DNA from 2 places in the Erythrobacter insulae genome. Region 2 is predicted to be linked to the other one. Evidence: predicted binding sites of a transcription regulator. Region 2 holds the regulator's gene; the other holds the start of a gene.
What was found. The regulator LexA, encoded in region 2, represses DNA repair genes until DNA is damaged. The targets are predictions, from matches to a motif close to GTTCCNCNCTTGTTCT.
Positions count from the first base shown of each region.

Region 1: the regulator LexA is predicted to act here: its motif matches at 1,503-1,518, upstream of FGU71_RS11295 (ATP-dependent helicase).

Region 1 covers NZ_VHJK01000001.1:2,416,358-2,419,479, forward strand. The annotation lists gene FGU71_RS11295 (ATP-dependent helicase) at 1-1,492, opposite strand, end outside; gene rsmD (16S rRNA (guanine(966)-N(2))-methyltransferase RsmD) at 1,611-2,150, opposite strand; gene FGU71_RS11305 (pseudouridine synthase) at 2,147-2,926, opposite strand; gene FGU71_RS11310 (aromatic ring-hydroxylating oxygenase subunit alpha) at 3,067-3,122, opposite strand, start outside.
Region 2 covers NZ_VHJK01000001.1:2,622,684-2,625,805, forward strand. The annotation lists gene FGU71_RS12280 (ComEC/Rec2 family competence protein) at 1-953, shown strand, start outside; gene lexA (transcriptional repressor LexA) at 986-1,675, opposite strand; gene FGU71_RS12290 (molybdopterin molybdotransferase MoeA) at 1,857-3,071, opposite strand; gene moaC (cyclic pyranopterin monophosphate synthase MoaC) at 3,068-3,122, opposite strand, start outside.

The sequences.
Region 1 (3,122 bases), 210 kb from region 2:
GCCTCAGAAGGTCCGAAGGGCTTATTGTTTCCGCTGCTTCCCGCCAGGCAAGGAAATGGCGCATCAGGCCGCCAATTGTGTTTGCCGCGCGCGCGGGCAGTTCATCGCTATCGGCAAGCTCTAATGAAGCCGCCGCAAGTGGCATTCCCTGGCGCCGTGCATGTTGATGCATCTTCTCAAGAGTTTTTGCGCCGAGCCCGCGTTTCGGTTGATTATAGATGCGCTCAAACGCGAGGTCGTCCTGAGGTTGGGCAACAATGCGCAAATAGGCGAGTGCATCCCGGATTTCCGCCCGTTCATAAAACCGGAACCCTCCGATAATCCGGTAATTGATCCCGATCTGGATAAAGCGATCCTCGAATTCGCGGGTCTGGTATTGCGCGCGCACCAGAATTGCGATGGAATCGAGGCTCGCACCTTCCGCTTCCAATCGCTCAATTTCTTCGCCGACTCTCCGCGCCTCTTCAGGGGCATCCCAAACCCCAATAACTCGGACTTTGTCGCCGCCATTTGCTTCGGTCCACAGGGTTTTCTCGTGGCGATTGGAATTGGCGCGGATCAAACCTGATGCTGCCCCCAAAATCTGCGGCGTGGAGCGATAGTTTTGCTCCAGACGAACAACATGGGCGCCCGGAAAATCCTTTTCAAACCTAAGGATATTGGCGACTTCTGCGCCACGCCATGAATAGATCGACTGATCATCATCGCCGACGACGCAGATGTTTTTATGGCTTTGCGCAAGCAGGCGCAGCCAAAGATACTGAACCGCATTTGTATCCTGATATTCGTCTACCAGAATGTACTTGTAGCGCTGCTGATATTCCGCGAGCAGATCGGTGTGGGTGCGGAAGATATTGAGCATATGCAGCATTAGATCGCCAAAATCGCAGGCGTTGAGCGCCTTCAAGCGGTCTTGATACAGCTGATAAAATTCACGGCCTCTGCCATTGGCGAACGCCTCGTTCTCGCCCGCGTCGATATCAGATGGATTAAGCCCCCGGTTTTTCCAGCGATCGACCAATCCAGCCAATTGGCGCGGAGTCCACCGTTTCACATCTTCGCCGGCATCGACAATTTGCTGCTTGAGCAAGCGTAGCTGATCGTCGGTGTCGATTATGGTGTAATTGCTTTGCAGACCAACCAGTTCCGCGTGACGACGGAGCATTTTAGCGCAGATTGAATGGAACGTACCGAGCCACGGAATCCCCTCGGAATTGACGCCCAAATGACCTGCAACGCGCTCCCGCATCTCGCGCGCGGCCTTATTGGTAAAGGTCACGCACAGGATTTGACTGGGCCACGCCCGCCGGGTCGCAACCAGATGCGCGAGCCGCGCAGTCAGCGCAGCGGTCTTGCCCGTGCCCGCGCCGGCGAGCATCAGAACGGGGCCTTCGGTTGTCAGAACGGCGTCGCGCTGCGGCGCATTCAATCGCGCGGCATAGGCGGGAATAGAAGCGTCATCGCTGGGCGAGGAGGGGGCAATATCGGTCATAGTGAAGGGGTGAACAGGTAGAGAACAATGCATTGTCCTGCAAGGGGGGGAAGCCAATTGCTATGCCCACTTTCGGGAACCAGGTCCAATAGGTAGCAAGACTGTCTCAAGAGCCGCTTCAAAGCCGCAAAAGGGTGAGCTTTCCTTTGCCGATCCGGCGTTCGTTTTCGATGGTGAGGCCATCGACTTTTACATCCTCGTTAAACGCGGTTTCAACCGCGATCCACGTAGCCGGTCCGATCCAGTCGAGCCGTTTGAGACGATCCAGCGCAACCGAGCCTGCACCTGTATGATAAGGCGGGTCCAGCAGGATAAGGTCATAAGGCCCGCGTGCAGGACGCAGATGCATGACCGATGTCGCCTCCACGCTTGACCGAGCGCGAGCATCAAGCGCGGTGATATTTGCGCGAATTACATCGACAGCTGCGCGGTCATTTTCGACAAACAGGCAGTGCGCTGCTCCCCGCGACAATGCTTCCAGACCCAGCGCACCGGATCCCGCGAAAAGGTCTGCGATGCGCAGCTCTTCAAAGCCGCCCAACCGGCTGTTGAGCATCGAAAAGAGCGTCTCGCGTGTGCGATCCGCTGTTGGACGGGTTGCATCGCCCTTGGGCGCGGACAGCTTTCGCCCGCGCCATTCTCCGGCAATGACCCTCATGTCACCTGGCCGCGTTTCATTGCGCTCACGAAGCGATCAAGGTCACCTTTGCGAACGCGGGCGGCCTGCCCGCGAGGCAAATCGGCAAGCTGGAACGGACCATACGCAGTACGGATCAACCTGTTCACTTTCAGGCCAAGATGTTCGAGGACGCGGCGAACTTCGCGGTTCTTGCCTTCTGTGATCGTCATTTCAATCCAGATGTTGCGTCCTGAAGACCGCTCCATATTGGCGTTGATCGGACCATAGCGAATCCCGTCAATTTCTATGCCTTCGATCAGAGATTCGAGCTGTTCCTGAGTTACCTCGCCAAACGAACGGGCCCGGTATGTCCGGGGGATACCGGTCGAGGGTAGTTCCATTTGACGTTTCAGCCCGCCATCATTGGTTAGCAGCAACAGGCCCTCGGTATTAAGATCGAGCCTGCCGATCGGCATCACACGCGGGGCATCTTTGGGAAGAGCATTGGTCAGCGCAGAGTAAATCGTTGGGCGTCCGGCCATATCGCGTTCTGCAGTGATCAGGCCCGTGGGCTTGTTGAACAGATACATCGTGGTCGGCTCTGGTCCGGCAACCGGATTACCATCGACACTAACACCCCGAAGAGATGTCAGGAATGTCGCAGGCGTTTCCACTGGCTTGCCGTGAAGTGTGATGCGTTTATCCGCGATCATTCGTTCAATTTCCCGGCGACTGGCAACGCCAGCGCGCGCCAAAAGTTTGGCAATACGGTCACCTTCGGGCCGGTCTTCGGATTGTTTCGGATTTGTTGGCATAACGCCGAGCGATTAGGCCTTCCGCAGTCAATGCGCAACGATCTTACCGAGCAAAGCGGAAGAGAGCATTTCGATCCAAGCGATTCTCAACACGTCGGGGCAGCGCGAGCTCAGCGCCAAATCGCTTGCCTAGAGCGGCTTCAAGAATTCTGCTCATTGGCTATCGCAGATGCGACGATCGCATCGAACCGAGCGA
Region 2 (3,122 bases):
CAAGCGTTGTGCGAACGTTTCTATCCCCGCGCGAGGAGCCATGGTGGCGGCGGAGCGGACGCCAGATTATCATGCTGTTCTTCACGGGTCTGGTGATCGAAATTGCTCTAATGCCCATCGTTCTGTTCCATTTTCACAGAGCCGGCGTTTACGGCGCATTCGCCAATGTCATCGCCATTCCATTGGTTACTTTTCTTTCCATGCCGCTGATTGCGCTTGGGCTATTTTTGGATATCGTCGGACTTGGCAAGCCAGCGTGGTGGCTGGTCCAAATCTCACTGGACAGCCTGTTAGCCATTGCGCATTTCACCTCAGCGCAGCCCGGATCAGTCAAGCTGATGCCGCAAATGGGGTTTGGGACTATCTCGCTCTTCGTTGGCGGATCATTGTGGCTCGCGTTGTGGAACGGGAAACCGCGATTTTGGGGCTTTGTGCCCATATCCGCAGGGGCTCTATCGCTGTTTATGACGCCGATACCGGATATTTTGGTCGGGCGAGAAGGGCGCCATGTCGGTGTGACCCTTACTCATGAATCCGGTGAGCGTCAGCTGCTTTCCCTGCGCGATAGCCGATCATCCTATTCCAAAGACAACCTGCTGGAACTTGCCAGTGTAACTGGTCAGCCGGTTTCAATGGAAAATTGGCCCGGCGCTCAATGCTCGAGGGAATTCTGCATTCTCACGATTGAACGCGGCGGCCGTGCTTGGGTGATCATGATGGCCCGTAATCGTGATCTGGTCGAAGAGCGCGCTCTTGCAGCTGCCTGTGAACGATCAGATATTGTGATCGCCGACCGGTTCCTCCCGCGGTCATGTTCCCCGAAATGGTTGAAAGCAGATAGAGGCTATCTTCAGAAGTCGGGCGGCCTTGCGATAAATCTGACGAACCAGCGCGTGACCAGTGTCTCTCAAAAGCAGGGGGATCATGGATGGTGGCGCGGGGAAGAGCGATAACCCAACCCCGCACACGCACGAAATCCCGTTAATCAGTGATAACGGCGCAAAAGCCCGGCAAGCTTGCCTTGTACCTGTACCTCGTGAGAGCCGTATACCTGCGGATCATAGGCAGCATTGGCCGGATCAAGTCGGACACGCCCGCCATCCTTGTGAAGGTATTTAAGCGTGGCTTCTTCGCCGCGCACAAGTGCGACAACGATCTCACCGTCGCGCGCACTTTCTGTGCGCCTTACAAGAGCGAAATCACCATCAAAGATACCGGCTTCGATCATGGAATCACCGGACACTTCAAGGGCGTAATGCTCACCTGGTCCCAGCAAGGCCGCTGGTACAGGCAGTGAAGTTTGGCCCTCAAGCGCTTCAATCGGAGCCCCTGCCGCGATGCGCCCGTGCAGCGGAATTTCAATCACATCATTTGCCGGCTCAGGCGCGGCTTTCATGACAGCCGAGGCGGATGCAACCGCATCATTCGCAGCTATCGCCGCGCGCGGGGTCGGTGTCGCATCTTCAGGCATTCTGATAACCTCAAGCGCGCGGGCGCGGTTGGGCAATCGGCGAATAAAGCCGCGCTCTTCAAGGGCAGAGATAAGCCGATGGACCCCCGATTTACTTTTAAGATCGAGAGCTTCTTTCATCTCTTCAAAGCTTGGTGAAATACCGGATTCGTCCAGACGTTTCTGGATAAAGCGGATCAATTCGTGCTGCTTTGCAGTCAGCATGGAGTGTACTCCCTAAGACGCACTTCTCATGGTCACCTGAACAGGCTCCACAGTGCCATTGATACGCGTTGCAAGAGGCACTGTGGTGAGTGCATCGCGAACACTGACCGTCCGCCAATAAGGTGAACGAATGTGGAACGAATAAGCAACATTATAATCGATGTCAAGCGACCGCACGCAATCAAATCGGCTGAATTGCGCCATTGTCGATGTTATAAACTGCAACCCTATCGCCTGCTTTGATCGCCGGGGATCCGGCAGGGCGGTCGATCAGACAATTGGCCTGCGCCAAGGCCATTAATGCGCTTGAATCCTGAATTGCGGCAGGCCTAACGGTGTCCCCATCACTGATCCCCCTCAGAAATTCCCTGCGATTCCCGGTCGCGGGTAAATCGACCGCTGCAATTATATTCTGAGCATTTGGCAAAGGGTTTGCATTCCCCATCGCAGCCCGGATCAGGGGCAGGGCAAATAAAAAGCACGTCACAAAGCTTGAAACGGGATTGCCGGGCAGGCCAAGAATTACGGTTTTTCGGCCATCGTGCTGCCTCGTGGCGATCATCAAAGGTTTGCCCGGTTTAATCGCCACCTTCCAGAAAGTGAGCTCAGCACCCCAATTTCGAAGAGCCTGCTGCACCAAATCATGGTCACCCACCGATGCCCCGCCAGAGGTGATGATGATGTCGCAATCGGAAGCTTGATCGAGCCCATGGGCTAGGGCGTCCAGATTGTCAGGAACGGGTCCAATCAAGGCGGCATCACCCGCCAAAGGCCGCAGCATTGCATTGATCATCATACCATTGCTGGCCGGTATTTGATGCGCCTCAACCTTGGCAGGCAAACGGACCAGTTCGTCTCCGCTATCGATCACGGCAATTCGCGGAATACGATGAACCAAAATGGCATGATGACCCGCGGCCAGGGCTAGCGCAATTTGAGCCGGGCCCATCAACGTCCCAGAGGTAAGGATCACTTGGCCGATCGCAAAATCAAATCCCGCCGAGCGGACATGCCTGGCTGGCTCTGGAAGAACCTCACCCTTGGCCAGTTCTACAAAATTAGCCGCAAGTTCGGCATTTTCCTGGATCAGAACGCGGTCCGAGCCTTCCGGCATCTGTGCCCCGGTAGATATCCGAATGCATTGCCCATCCTTTACAGCGGCCCCAAACGGAGCGCCTGCGCGGCTTTCTCCGATCAGCTTCCACGGGCCAGCGCCTGAAATTGCATATCCATCCATTGCCGACAGATCAGCAGAAGGCTGGGACCGCAGAGCCGCGATATCCTTCGCGAGATATCGACCGGACGCAAGGTGCGTTTCGACATGGGTTCCTGGCATTTTGGGAGCAAGCGCGAAAAGCTGCGCCTGTGCCTCCGGCAATGTCAGCATCCCGCTCATTCAGCAGATGCTTTCCAGGTACCGGATTTTCCGCCGCGCTTCTCCATCAAT